DNA from 4 places in the Promicromonospora sp. NPDC019610 genome. Region 2 is predicted to be linked to each of the others. Evidence: riboswitches for the same ligand, from Rfam matches in the RefSeq annotation. Region 2 holds a riboswitch; each other region holds the start of a gene.

Region 1 (3,183 bases), on a different contig from region 2:
TGGTCCTGGTCGACCTGGCTCTTCGCGGTGATCGGCGCGGTCATCGTCATCCTGATCGCGCAGGCGATCTTCGGTCGGCGCAAGACCGCCTGACCGCTGTGGCCCGCGGCCGCACCACCCTCGTCGTCGTCCTGACGTCGCTGGTCGGGGCGGCCGCGGTCGCATGTTCGGGCGCGCCCGCGCCGTCGTCGACCCTGGGGCCCGTGCCCGACGACATCGCCGACCACCTCAGCGTCCAGGTGGACCAGGGGCGCACGCAGTACGCCGCCCGCGAGATCGTCCTCGCGGTCACCAACGACTCGGACGAGACGATGACGCTCCTGTCGGGCGCCCTGGACGCGGACGGCTTCGGGCCGTCGCACCCCACCAAGGAGAACCGCACCCCGGCGCTGCGGCCCGGCACCACGCGGGACGTCTACGTCGAGCTGGGCGAGGCGGAGTGCGCGGGCTTCCCGGCGGGTCCGGAGGAGCCGGTGCCGGACGCCGCGCCGTCGGCCACGATCACGCTGGCCCGCGGCGAGTTCGACGACCTGGGACCGGCCGCCGACGTCGTCGTCGCGGAGGTGGGCGACCCCGGCGGGCACCTCGCGCGGAACCACGCGGTGGACTGCGCCACGGCCGCGGTCGCGGCGGGTGCGAGCCTCGCCGTCGACGCGGACATCCCCGTCGAGACGCGCGGCGGGGAGCTCACCGCCCTGGTCACGCTGCGGATCGACCCGGTGGACGGCGGGCCGGGGGTCACGATCGACCGGATCGCCGGGACCACCATCATGAACAACCCCGACCCCGACGGCGAGGAGACCGGCTGGACCGGCTCCGCGCTCGACGGGCAACGGTCGGGCAGCATCACCCTGCCCGTGGTGCCCGCCCGCTGCGACGCCCACGCCGTGGGCGAGGACAAGCGCGGCACCTTCCTGCCCGTGACGGCGAGCGTCGACGGGGTGACGCAGCACGTGATCTACGTGCCCATGCCGGACTCGGCGCGTGCCGACCTGTTCGCCTTCATCGCGGACAGCTGCGACTGGCCGGAGTAGCCCGTCGTCCCAGGCGTACGCGAAAGGCGCCCCCTCGGTACCGGGCCCGGTACCGAGGGGGCGCCCCGCGAGAAGCTCTGTTCAGGCAGTCTCAGGCTCTGCCTTTTGTCGTCTGAGCCTGCGGCTCCGCTCCGGGCGAGTGCCTCGTTCCTCGGCCCTCACCCTGCGCTGCGCCTCCGGCTCAGACGACGCGGATGAAGGTCGGGCTGTTCTGCCACATCTCGGTGTAGCGCACCGGCATGCCGGCCGCCCAGGCCTCGATGATCATGCCGTCGCCCGCGTAGAGCGCCACGTGGCCGGGCGTCCAGACGATGTCGCCGGGCTCGGGGTACGTGACCTGGTAGCCGGAGCTCAGCAGCGCGCCCGACGAGTGCGGCAGGGAGATCCCGAGCTGCGCGTACGTGTACTGGATCAGGCCCGAGCAGTCCATGCCCTCCGCCGGCGAGTTGCCGCCCAGCACGTAGGTGATGCCCAGGTAGTTGAAGGCCACGTTGACGGCCTGCTGGCCGAGCGGGACGGGGTCCGGTGCGTCGACCGAGACGACGGCGGGGCCCTCGCCCTTCTCGCCGTCGGCCCCCGTGGAGGCGCCCAGGGCTTCCATCTCGATCGGCATCTTCGCGTCGGCCGGGACGGTCACGGTGGGGGCGGCGGCGACGGACTGCTTGGCCACCGCGGTGAGGGAGTTGAGGTCGACCGAGTTGAGCTTCGCGGTCTTGACGTCGGTCTTCAGGTCCATCGCCGGGGCCGCGTGGGCCGTCGTCGCGATGGTGGAGATCAGGACGCCACCGGCAGCTGCGGCGAGCGCGCCGCGGCGGGCAACGGTGCCGGCGTTCTCGGTGGCGGTACGAGCGAGGATGGTCAGCGGAGTCTGGGCCGGGCGGCTGTCACGATGCCGTCCGCGGAGGGAGTTCGTCACCTAATGTCTCCTGTACCGCCTGCGAGGTCAGCTGTCGGGTTCGGGTAGGAGTACAACCCGGCCGCACGGCTACTGGGGGGTTTCCGTCCGGCTTCACCCCGAGGACGACGATCCTGCTGTCGCCCGGGAATGGGTCCCCCGCTCCTGTCTTGAACGTCTGGTCACGAACCGGTGACAGGACTCGGCGTCCGGATCGCGACTCCACCGTGGAGGTGGAGCAGAAGTCAAAGTACACACGTTCACGGAAAAAGTCACGATCGGGTTACGCATTACGGTCTGACCCAACGAAGGCGCAGATTTGCGCCGTTCCGGGCTTCAGGGGTTATGACCGACATCACACATCCGCTAGCGTTCGGCGGCATGGGCGAATCGCACTCCCGTATCTCCGCCTGGTGGGTGTTTCCCATCAGTGCGATCGTCTGGTGGATCTGTGGGTTCCTGCCCTGGCTCGCGCAGCTGTCGTACCAGGTCACCGGCGTCGCGCAGGCGTCTGACACGGCCGCGGCGGGCCTCCTCCCGCTCCCCTTCACGGCCGACGGCGCGGTGGTCGGCCTCGTCGTGATGGCGCTGTTCGGCGGCGTGCTCGCCGGGGCCACCGCCCGGCTGGCCCGCTCGGCCGGAGCGGGTGCCGGGGCCGCGATCGCCGGCACCCTGCTCGCGATGGCAGGGGCCGGCGGCGCCTCGTGGTGGCTCGCAGCCCGCGAGACCGTCCCCGGGGACGCCATGCCGGTCGGCATGCTCGTGGTCACCTGCGCGGCCGGGATCGTGGGCCTCGGCGCGGGGCTCCTGGCGGGCCTCGGGCCGGCCGCGCTGCGCGGTGTCGCCCTCGCCCTGCCGGTGGTGCTCGTCGACGGCTGGTTCTGGGGCTTCGTGCCCGGCAACGAGGTGTCCCCGACCGGCACGTGGTGGGTGTTGGCCGTGGCCCTCGGCATCGCATTCGGCCTCACCGTGGACAGCAGGCCGATCGAGCTCCTCGGCTGGTTGCCCGCCGCCGGTGCCGTGTGGGTGCTCCAGGCGGCCGGACCCGCCCTGCTCGCGGTGCAGGAGAACATCTGGCCGGGTTCCGCGCTCACCGAGGACCCGCTGTCCGCCGTCGCGATCGCCGCGGGCAAGATCGCTTCCGCCGCGATCGTGGCCGACGGGCACCAGCTCGGAGCCTGGGTGGTCGCCCTGCTGCTCGGCGCGGCGATCGCGGCGCTCCGGCTGTCCCGGGAGGCCGCGGACGAGAGCGAG
Region 2 (3,183 bases):
TCGGCCTGCGGCGACCCGTCGACGCCGACGACGATGCGGCGCACCTCGCGGATCTCCGCGACCCCGCCCGCCTCGACGTCCGCGGCGGTCGGCGTCCCGGCGGGCTCGTCCGCCCCGAGGTCCGGCGGCGTCCAGGAGACGCCGCGGTTGGTCTCGGCACGCAGCGGCACCACGACCACGGGGCACTTCGCGTGCGCGGGGAGCGCGGACGACACCGTGCCCAGCAGCCGCTCCGTGAACCCGCCCCGGCCCCGGGTCCCGACCACGGCGAGCCCGTAGTCGGCGGACAGCTCCACGAGCACACCCGCGGCGTCACCGGTCGCGACCTCCGTCGTGGCGCGCACCCCGGCGTCGGCCACGCGGTTCTCCGCCTCGACCAGGACCGCCTTGGCGCCCTCCTGGATCGTGGTGTCGTCCAGGGCGGCGTACCCGCCGTCGAGCGACGCCGCGGTGAACGACGGGAGTGAATAGCTGCACACGATGTGCAGCGCCCAGCCCACGCGGTGCGCGTAGGCGGTAGCCCAGTCCAGCGCGTGCAGACTCGCGGCCGATCCGTCCACCCCGACCAGTACGACCTCGGATCGAGTCATCGCCAGTCCTTTCCTCAGCAGTGCATCTTTGCCCTCCAACGCTACCGGCGGGGCGCGGGTCGTGGGTATCCGGAGGCAAAAAGACGGCAGAAAGATGGCAAAGCAGAGCGCCCGCCCGGATCTCCCCGGACAGGCGCTCTGCTGCGGTACTGCGTGGCTGCGGTCAGCCCAGGCGGATGAACGTGGGGTTCGACTGCCAGATGGTGCGGAAGTCGACCACGGTGCCCGGCTTGGACGCGTCGATCATGGTGTTGCCACCGGCGTAGATCGAGACGTGACCCGGGGTCCACATCAGGTCGCCCGGCTGGGCCTGCGACGCCGGCACCTGGGTGCCGTAGCCGGCCTGCGCCGACGAGGAGTGCGGCAGCGAGATGCCGAGCTGCGCGAAGACGTACGAGGTAAAGCCCGAGCAGTCGAAACCACTCGGGCTGGAACCGCCGGAGACGTACGGGACGCCGATGTACCGGCTGGCGATGGAGATCACGGAGTTGCCGATCGCCGACGCCGGGACGTCGACGGACGAGGAGGCGGTCGACACGGCGCTGGCCGCGGCCTCTGCTGCCTCGGCGGCGGCCGCCTCAGCGGCCTCCTCGGCTTCCTGGGCGGCCAGCTCGGCCTGGTAGTCCTCGTTGTCGGCGGCCGAGACCACCGAGACGGCGGACTTCTCGACGCTCAGCTCGGCGTCGGGCGCGACGGTCACGACAGGGGCGTTCGACAGGGACTCGCGGGCCTGGGACGTCAGCGCGTTGAGGTCCACCGAGTTCATCTTGGCGTGGCCGGTCTCCATCGGAGCGGCCTGCGCTGCCATCGCGCCACCGAACGTGGAGACCAGGAGCGCGCCACCTGCGGCGGCAACCGCGGTACGACGTCCGACGGCGGCGTTCTGAGCAAGCTCGGTGAGCGGAGTCACGGGGCGTCGCGCAGCACGATGGCGTGCGCGGGTGGTACGTGCGGTCACGTAGTACCTCTCCTTGTACGCCTTCGAGGTCAGCTGTCGGGTTCGGGTGGGAGAAATCACCCGGCCGTGCACTCCCGAAGGATTACCCGGCTTCACCCCGAGGACGCACCCTGGCGCCCAATGGTGGGTCCCCCGCCTCTGTCATGCGGTCGTCTTGGGGCCCCGGCCGGTGACAGAGTTCGGCGTCCGTCCGGAGACTCCCTCGGAATAAACTCCGCGGGAGCGGTCCGAACGTACCCGACCTCACCCCCGATGTCACGTTCCGGCAACGAATGTCATGGCGTGTCGGGTACGTGGCCCCACCTTTCCGACAAAGCGGATGGTTTGGGACACGCTGGGGGGGGATCAGGCGGTCGCGACGAAGAGGTGCCGCGCCAGGTCCTCACCGAGCTCCAGCGCCGTCCCGGCGCCGTCGACCGTCACCGTGTAGGTGCCGTCGCTGAGCTCGGCCGTGATCCGCGAGCCGGGCACGAGGCCGGCGTCGGACAGGCGGGCCAGCAGCTCGACGTCCGTCTGCAGCGGCTCCGCGATCCGGGTGAGGGACGCCGCGAGCGGCTCGCCCTTCACACCCTTCTTCGCCGCCGCCTCGAACGCCGAGGGCAGCGAGATCACACCGCTGAGGAAGGGCACGTCCGTGTAGGCCTCGCCGAGCTCGGACAGGCCGGGGATCGGGTTGCCGTAGGGGTCGTGGTGCGGGTGGTCGAGCAGGCCGACGAGGCGCTTCTCCACGAGGTCGCTCATCACGTGCTCCCAGCGGCAGGCCTCGACGTGCACGTGCTCCCAGTCGAGCTTGATCACGTCGGTCAGCAGGCGCTCCGCGAGGCGGTGCTTGCGCATCACGCGCATCGCCTTGTCGTGCCCGAGCTCGGTGAGCTCGAGGTGGCGGTCCCCGGTCACGATCACGAGCCCGTCGCGCTCCATGCGCGCGACCGTCTGCGACACCGTCGGCCCGGAGTGCCCCAGGCGCTCCGCGATGCGCGCGCGCAGGGGGGTGATGCCCTCCTCGTCGAGCTCGTAGATCGTCTTGAGGTACATCTCGGTGGTGTCGATCAGATCCGTCACGTCAGCTCCCGTCATGCGCGCAGCCGTCCAGTCGCCCTGGGCTCGGCGCCCCGGGCGTCGGCCCAGGTTCTAGTCTAGTTCTGTGCCACTGACAATCCCGACACACCTGTTGCCCACCGACGGCCGTTTCGGCTCAGGCCCCTCCAAGGTGCGCCCGGGACAGGTCGATCATCTCGTGGCGAACGCCCACGTGCTCGGTACCTCGCACCGCCAGGCGCCCGTCAAGGACGTGGTCCGCCGCATTCGCGAGGGTGTCACGGAGCTGCTCGGCGCGCCCGACGGATACGAGGTGGTCCTCGGCAACGGCGGCGCCACGGCCTTCTGGGACATCGCCACGCTGTGCCTCGTGGAGCGCAAGGCGCAGCACGCGTCCTTCGGCGAGTTCGGCGCCAAGTTCGCCACCGCCACGACACGGGCGCCCTTCCTCGAGCCGTCCCAGGTGATCGAGGCGGAGCCGGGCACGGTCGCCTACCTCGAGGCCGCCGCCGACGTCGACACCTACGCCACCCCGCACAACGAGACCTCCACGGGGGCGATGGCCCCGGTGCTCCGCCCGTCCGGGCCGGCCGGCGC
Region 3 (3,183 bases), on a different contig from region 2:
GTCCGCTTCGCCGTCGAGTCGGGGCTCACGCTGTCGGTGCGCGGCGGCGGCCACAGCTTCGCGGGCTTCGGTACCAACGACGGCGGCATCGTGATCGACCTGAGCCCCCTCGCGGGCGTCGAGGTGGTCGACCCCGGGCGGCACGTCGTGCGGATCGGCGGCGGAGCCCACTGGGGTGACGTCGCCGAGGCCCTCACCCCGCACGGCCTGGCGATCTCCTCCGGCGACACCAGGAGCGTCGGCGTCGGCGGACTGACGCTGAGCGGCGGCATCGGCTGGAAGGTCCGCAAGCACGGCCTGGCCCTGGACAACGTGGTGGCCGCCGAGCTGGTCCTGGCCGACGGCTCGTTCGTCACCGCGAGCGCCGACGAGCACCCGGACCTGTTCTGGGCGATCCGGGGCGGCGGTGGCAACTTCGGGGTCGTGACGGCGTTCCACTTCGTGGCGCACCCGACCACCGACGTCTTCTTCGGCAAGGTCGTGTTCCCGCAGTCCGAGGCCGTCGAGGTGCTCCAGGGTTGGGCGGAGTACCTGCGCACGGCCCCCGAGGAGCTCACGTCCATCGCGAACCTCGCCAACCCGTTCGCGGGCGGGCCGGAGGCGCCCGTCGAGATCCACGTCGCGTTCGACGGGGACGACGCCGCGGCCGCGGCCCGGGCGATCGACCCGGTCCGGCGGCTCGGCACGGTGGTGGCCGACGACGTGGCCCTGATGGCCTACGCGGACGTGCTGGTGGAGGGCGGCTCTCCGCCGCCCGGGATCGAGGTGCTCGCCCACGACGGCTTCGTCGACCGGGAGGCGGTGCCCGAGGTGCTGCAGATCCTGGCGCAGGTCGGCACGTCGCCGGGCGCTCCGTCGATCGCGATCCGGACCGTCGGTGGCGCGGTGGCGCGGGTGCCGAGCGACGCCACGGCGTACGCGCACCGCCAGGCGGACCTGATGGTCGCGACCGTGACGGGCGGTCCGGTGGCCGTCGTCGATGCCGCGCGGGAGGGCGTGGACGCGATCTGGGGCAAGCTCGCCCCGCATCTCAGCGGGGCGTACGCGAACTTCCTCACGACCGCGGATGAGACGGACGTCACAGACGTCTACCCGAAGTCGACCTACGAGCGGCTCGCGTCGGTCAAGCGGCGGTACGACGCGGACAACCTGTTCGCCCGCAACCACAATGTGCGACCTGGACAGATGTCCTAGTCGGGACCTTCGACCCGGTGGGCGCCGCCCTCGATCAGGCCGGCGCCCATCGCACTAGCGTAGGTCGGACATTCCGGTCAATAGCTCCAGCACCGACCGGGATGTCCGTAACGCGATCGTGACTTTCGCGCCGAGGCGGGCTACGGTCGGTCCCGCTCACGGGGAATTCCGTGGGCACTCGTGGTGGACGCCGAGCCCTGTCACCGCCGCGAGATCTGCTCTGAACAGATGACAGGGACGGGGGAACCAAGTACGTGGGCACCGCCAGGTGCCCTTGGGGTGAAGCCGCAACCAGCACGACGCGGCCGGGTCATTCTCCGATCCGAATCCGACAGCTCACCTCGTAGGCGCCGGGAGAAACTGCTGTGACCACACGCATGCCCGGGCGCCATCGTGCTGCCCACGCACCGCTCACCCCGCTGACCCCGATCTCTCGTGCCGCGTCCCGCGGCATCTCCGCGACCGCCCGCCGTGGCGCGGTCGTCGCCGCCGGATCGGGACTCCTCATCTCCCTGCTCGGCATCCCGGCCAACGCCGCCCCCGCGAACGACCCCAGCACGAACACCGCCGAGCTCGAGGCCGTGCGCGACGCCGTCCAGGACGCCACGCAGAAGTCGACCGACGCCGAGGTGGCCACCGCGGCCCTGACCACGGCCAAGGTGGACACCGCCCCCGCCGTGAAGGTCGCCGCCGACAGCGAGTTCGAGCTGGAGACCGGCACCATCAAGGTGACGCCGGCCCCCGAGCCGGAGCCCGAGCCCGAGCCCGTCGTCGAGGCCGAGCCGGTCGTCGAGGCCGAGCCCGCCAAGGCGGAGGTCGAGGCCACCGCCGTCGCCGAGAAGCCCGCGGAGAAGGCCGCCCCGGCCTCCACCTCCGGGTCCAAGATCGTCGACATCGCCATGCAGTACCTCGGCGTCCCCTACGTCTGGGCCGGTGCGACCCCCGCCGGGTTCGACTGCTCGGGCTTCACGTCCTACGTCTACGCCCAGGTCGGCATCACCCTGCCGCACTCCTCGGCGCAGCAGCGCTACTCCGGCACCGAGGTCTCGGCCGCCGACGCGCAGCCGGGCGACATCATCTGGTCCCCGGGCCACGTCGCCATCTACGCGGGCGACGGCATGCAGATCGAGGCGCCGGTCCCCGGCCAGACCGTCCGGTACACCGAGATCTGGCAGGACAGCCCGGTCTACCTCCGGATCGGCTGACCCACCCGGGTCGGCTGACCCACCCGGTCGGCTCCGCCCGACACCGGCTCACGAAGTGGCCCGCACCAGGACGGTGCGGGCCCTTCGTGCGTCGTGGCAGGATCGCCACCATGAGCAGCGCGCCCACGAGCGTCGAGACCAACGCCCTGAACACCATCGACGAGGCCGAACGGCGCGGTTCGCCGCGCAACCTGTTCTGGCCGTGGTTCGGGGCCAACGTCTCGGTGCTCGGCCTCGGGTACGGCTCCTACCTGCTGGGCTTCGCCGTGTCGTTCTGGCAGGCGGTCGTGGTCGGCACCATTGGCATCGTGGTGTCGTTCCTGTTCTGCGGGTTCATCTCGCTGGCCGGAAAGCGCGGGTCGGCGCCCACCATGGTCCTGTCCCGGGCCGCGTTCGGCGTGCGGGGCAACAAGCTGCCGTCGCTGCTGTCGTGGATCCTCACGGTCGGCTGGGAGACGGTGCTCGTCGCGCTGGCCACGCTCGCGACGTCGACCGTGCTCGACACGCTCGGCTGGGGCGGCGGCACGGTCACCAAGATCGTGGCGCTCGTGGTGGTGGCGGGCATCGTGGTGGTCGCGGGCGTCTTCGGGTTCGACCTCGTGATGCGGCTCCAGGTCGTCATCACGGTGCTGACCGCCGTGCTCACCGTCGTCTACATCATCCTGGTGCTCGACCACATCGACTGGGCCACGGTCGCCGCGATCCCCGCCGGCGGCAGCCCGCAGGTCATCGGCGGGCTCGTGTTCATGATGACCGGCTTCGGGCTGGGCTGGGTCAACATGGC
Region 4 (3,183 bases), on a different contig from region 2:
AGCTGTTCGGCCAGGAAGCGGGCCGCGCCGCGCGGGCGCCCACCCGCGACGTGCGGCGTGAGGATCAGGTTCGGCACGTCCCACAGCGGCGAGTCGGCGGGCAGCGGCTCGGTCTCCATGACGTCGAGCGCCGCGCCGGCGAGCCGGCCGGAGCGCAGGGCGTCCTCCAGGGCGGCCTCGTCGACGGTCGCGCCGCGGCCGACGTTGACGAACCGCGCGGTCGGCGGCAGCAGGCCGAGCAGCCGGGCATCCAGGATGTGCCGCGTCGCGGGCACGGCCGGCAGCAGCGAGACCAGCAGGTCGGTCTCGGCCAGCAGCGCGTCGAGGCCGCCGGCGTCGACCACGGGGTAGCCGGAGCGCTCGCCCGCCCGCGAGGCGACACCCGTGACCTGTGCGCCGAGCGCGGTCAGCAGGGGCGCGAGCCGGAGGGCGATCGAGCCGAAGCCCCAGATCGTCACGCGCGCGCCGTCGAGCGAGTACTCGCGGCCGGTGACGCCGTCGGCCTGGGCGAACGCGATCTCCTTGGCCCAGCGGTGCTCCTGCTGCGCGGCCAGGGACACGTCGATCCGCCGGACCGACGCCAGGATGAGGGCCAGCGCGTGCTCGGTGACGGTGTCGTCGTGCAGGGACTGCCCGGAGGAGATGACGACGTCGGGCGCGAATCCGGAGCGCAGCGCGACGTCCGGGCCCGCCGACAGGGTCTGCACCCAGCGCAGGCCGGTCAGCCGCTCGGCGGCGTCGGCGACGATCTTGGGCGGGCTGGACCAGGTGACGAGCAGCTCGGCGTCGGTGTGCTCGGCGGGGATCGGCTCGTTCATCGCGTAGGTGGCGACGGTGTCGGTGCCGCCGGGCGCGAAGGAGGCTCCGCCGTCGGGCAGCAGGGACGGGAAGTCGAGGTCGAAGGGCACGTCCGGTACGAGGATCTTCACGTCGGGGACGTTACCCGACCGGGCCACGGAGCAGAGCGCCCGTCCGGCCGTCCCGAGGAACCTCCTCGGGACGGCCGGACGGGCGCTCCGGCGTGCGGTCCGACGTGCGGCCCGGGAGGCGTCAGCCCGTCACCCGGATGAACACCGGGTTGGTCTGCCACATCTCCGTGTAGTGCACGGGGACACCCTCCTGCTGCGCCTCGACGACCATGCCGTCGCCCGCGTAGAGCGAGACGTGGCCGGACGTCCAGACGATGTCGCCCGGCTGGGCCTCCGCGGCGGAGACCTGGTAGCCGACGGTCGACATCGAGGCCGAGCTGTGCGGGAGGCTGACCCCGAGCTGGCCGTAGACGTACTGGATGAGCCCGGAGCAGTCAAAGCCGCTGGGGGAGGCTCCGCCCCACACGTAGGGCACGCCCACGTACTCGAGGGCGAGGTTGACGGCCTGCTGGCCGAGGCCCGCGGAGGACTCGGCGACCGCCGCGGCGGCGGCCTCGGCCTCGGCTGCTGCTGCCGCCGCGGCCTCAGCGGCGGCCTTGGCTTCCGCCTCGGCCTTCGCCCTGGCTTCCGCCTCGGCCTTGGCGCGGGCCTCCGCCTCCGCCTTCGCCCTGGCCTCGGCGATGCCTGCCTCGGTCTCGGCGTACGGGGTCACGGTGACGCGGCCCCGCTCGGCCTGGAAGTCGGCGTCGTGGGCGACCTGGACCTTGGTCACGAGGTTCTCGGCCAGGCCCGCGCGGGTCGTGGTGTCGAACGTCTTGTTGGCGAGCGTGGTCTGGGTGTGGGACTCGGCAGGCGCGGTGTGGGCGGTCTGGGTGAAGACCGACGCGAGCATGCCGGACGTGACGACCGCGATGGCGCCGGTACGGGCGGCATTCTCGGCTGCTGTCTGGGTCAGAGCGGTGAAGGGGGTGAGGGCGGGGCCCTCGGCGCGGTGCCGCCCCCGGTTGCTGGGTCGGTTTGCCTGGTCGTCCGCCCAGTCGTGGGTGCGGTCGGTGAGTACGGTCACCAGTGATCTCCTCGGACGCCTACGAGGTGAGCTGTCGGGTTCGGATGGGGAGAGCGATCACCCGGCCTCACAAGGAGGCTTCACCCCGAGGACACTCGCGTGCCCGGCTTACCTGGTTCCCCCGCCCCTGTCACGTTCTGGCTGCTCAGGACCGGTGACAGGATTCGGCGTCCGGGCCTGGACCTCCCCGTTGCTGGAGCGGCGAGATCGACCGTACTCGTCCGTTGCGTAAATGTCACGATTAGGTCACATACCGTCTTGTGGTGGAACGTTCCTGGCAATGAGTGCCGCGTGTCACCATGGCGTGCATGCCCGATTCCCTGCCCGACACCCTGCGCGCCCGGTACGACGTCGTCGTCGTGGGCGGCGGTCACAACGGCCTCACCGCGGCGGCCTATGCGGCCCGCGGCGGACGCTCGGTCCTCGTCCTGGAGCGCGCCGACCACGTGGGCGGCGCCGCCGTCTCGGCCCGCCCGTTCGCGGGCGTCGACGCCCGTCTGTCGCGCTACTCCTACCTCGTCTCGCTCCTGCCCCGGCGGATCATCGACGAGCTCGGCCTCCCGGTCCGGCTCGTCCGGCGCCGCTGGTCGTCGTACACCCCCGTGGCCGACGGCGGCCTGCTGGTCGACACCCAGGACGACGCCGCCACCCGCGCCTCGTTCCGGCGCCTCACCGGCTCTGACGCCGACTTCGAGGCCTGGGGCCGGTTCTACGCCATGACCGCCGAGGTCGCCCGCCGCCTCGCCCCGACGCTCACCGAACCCCTGCTCCCGCGCTCCGCCGTCCGGCACCTCGTCGCCGACGGCGTGGGCGAGGAGGCCTGGCGCGCGCTCTTCGAGGAGCCCCTCGGCGAGGTGCTGCGCCGCACCTTCGCTGACGACGTCGTGCGCGGCGTCGCCGCCACGGACGGCCTGATCGGCACGTTCGCCGACGTCGACGAGTCGTCCCTGCGGCAGAACCGCTGCTTCCTCTACCACGTGATCGGCAACGGGACCGGCGACTGGGACGTGCCCGTGGGCGGTATGGGGGCCGTCTCCGGTGCCCTGCGCGACGCCGCGGTGGCGGCCGGCGCCACGATCGTCACCTCGGCGACCGTCACCGCCGTCGACCCCGGAGCCGTGGGGGCCGAGGTGGCCTGGACCGACGCCGCCGGGCGCACCCGGGGCGTGACCGCCGGGCACGTGCTCGCCGGGTGCGCGCCGGCCGAGCTGGAGCGGCTGCTCGCCGCGGCCGGCCGGGGCGCCGCCT

Evidence for each region. Region 2 has a riboswitch for cyclic di-AMP ahead of ACH45N_RS22545 (C40 family peptidase). Riboswitches for the same ligand answer to the same signal wherever they lie in the genome.
Region 1: linked by a shared signal. The riboswitch ahead of ACH45N_RS01560 (C40 family peptidase) and the one ahead of ACH45N_RS22545 (C40 family peptidase) in region 2 are both predicted to bind cyclic di-AMP.
Region 3: linked by a shared signal. The riboswitch ahead of ACH45N_RS09350 (C40 family peptidase) and the one ahead of ACH45N_RS22545 (C40 family peptidase) in region 2 are both predicted to bind cyclic di-AMP.
Region 4: linked by a shared signal. The riboswitch ahead of ACH45N_RS25305 (C40 family peptidase) and the one ahead of ACH45N_RS22545 (C40 family peptidase) in region 2 are both predicted to bind cyclic di-AMP.

What each region holds. Positions count from the first base shown of each region.
Region 1 is NZ_JBIRXX010000001.1:355,891-359,073, forward strand. It holds gene ACH45N_RS01550 (GlsB/YeaQ/YmgE family stress response membrane protein) at 1-93, shown strand, start outside; gene ACH45N_RS01555 (hypothetical protein) at 99-1,034, shown strand; gene ACH45N_RS01560 (C40 family peptidase) at 1,216-1,950, opposite strand; cyclic di-AMP (ydaO/yuaA leader) riboswitch at 1,952-2,147, opposite strand; gene ACH45N_RS01565 (hypothetical protein) at 2,311-3,183, shown strand, end outside.
Region 2 is NZ_JBIRXX010000003.1:295,703-298,885, reverse strand. It holds gene ACH45N_RS22550 (universal stress protein) at 1-590, opposite strand, end outside; gene ACH45N_RS22545 (C40 family peptidase) at 754-1,548, opposite strand; cyclic di-AMP (ydaO/yuaA leader) riboswitch at 1,551-1,743, opposite strand; gene ACH45N_RS22540 (iron dependent repressor, metal binding and dimerization domain protein) at 1,894-2,610, opposite strand; gene serC (phosphoserine transaminase) at 2,693-3,183, shown strand, end outside.
Region 3 is NZ_JBIRXX010000001.1:2,093,198-2,096,380, reverse strand. It holds gene ACH45N_RS09355 (FAD-binding oxidoreductase) at 1-1,194, shown strand, start outside; cyclic di-AMP (ydaO/yuaA leader) riboswitch at 1,389-1,556, shown strand; gene ACH45N_RS09350 (C40 family peptidase) at 1,560-2,399, shown strand; gene ACH45N_RS09345 (purine-cytosine permease family protein) at 2,510-3,183, shown strand, end outside.
Region 4 is NZ_JBIRXX010000004.1:91,889-95,071, forward strand. It holds gene ACH45N_RS25300 (NAD(P)-dependent oxidoreductase) at 1-929, opposite strand, end outside; gene ACH45N_RS25305 (C40 family peptidase) at 1,051-1,935, opposite strand; cyclic di-AMP (ydaO/yuaA leader) riboswitch at 1,936-2,115, opposite strand; gene ACH45N_RS25310 (phytoene desaturase family protein) at 2,244-3,183, shown strand, end outside.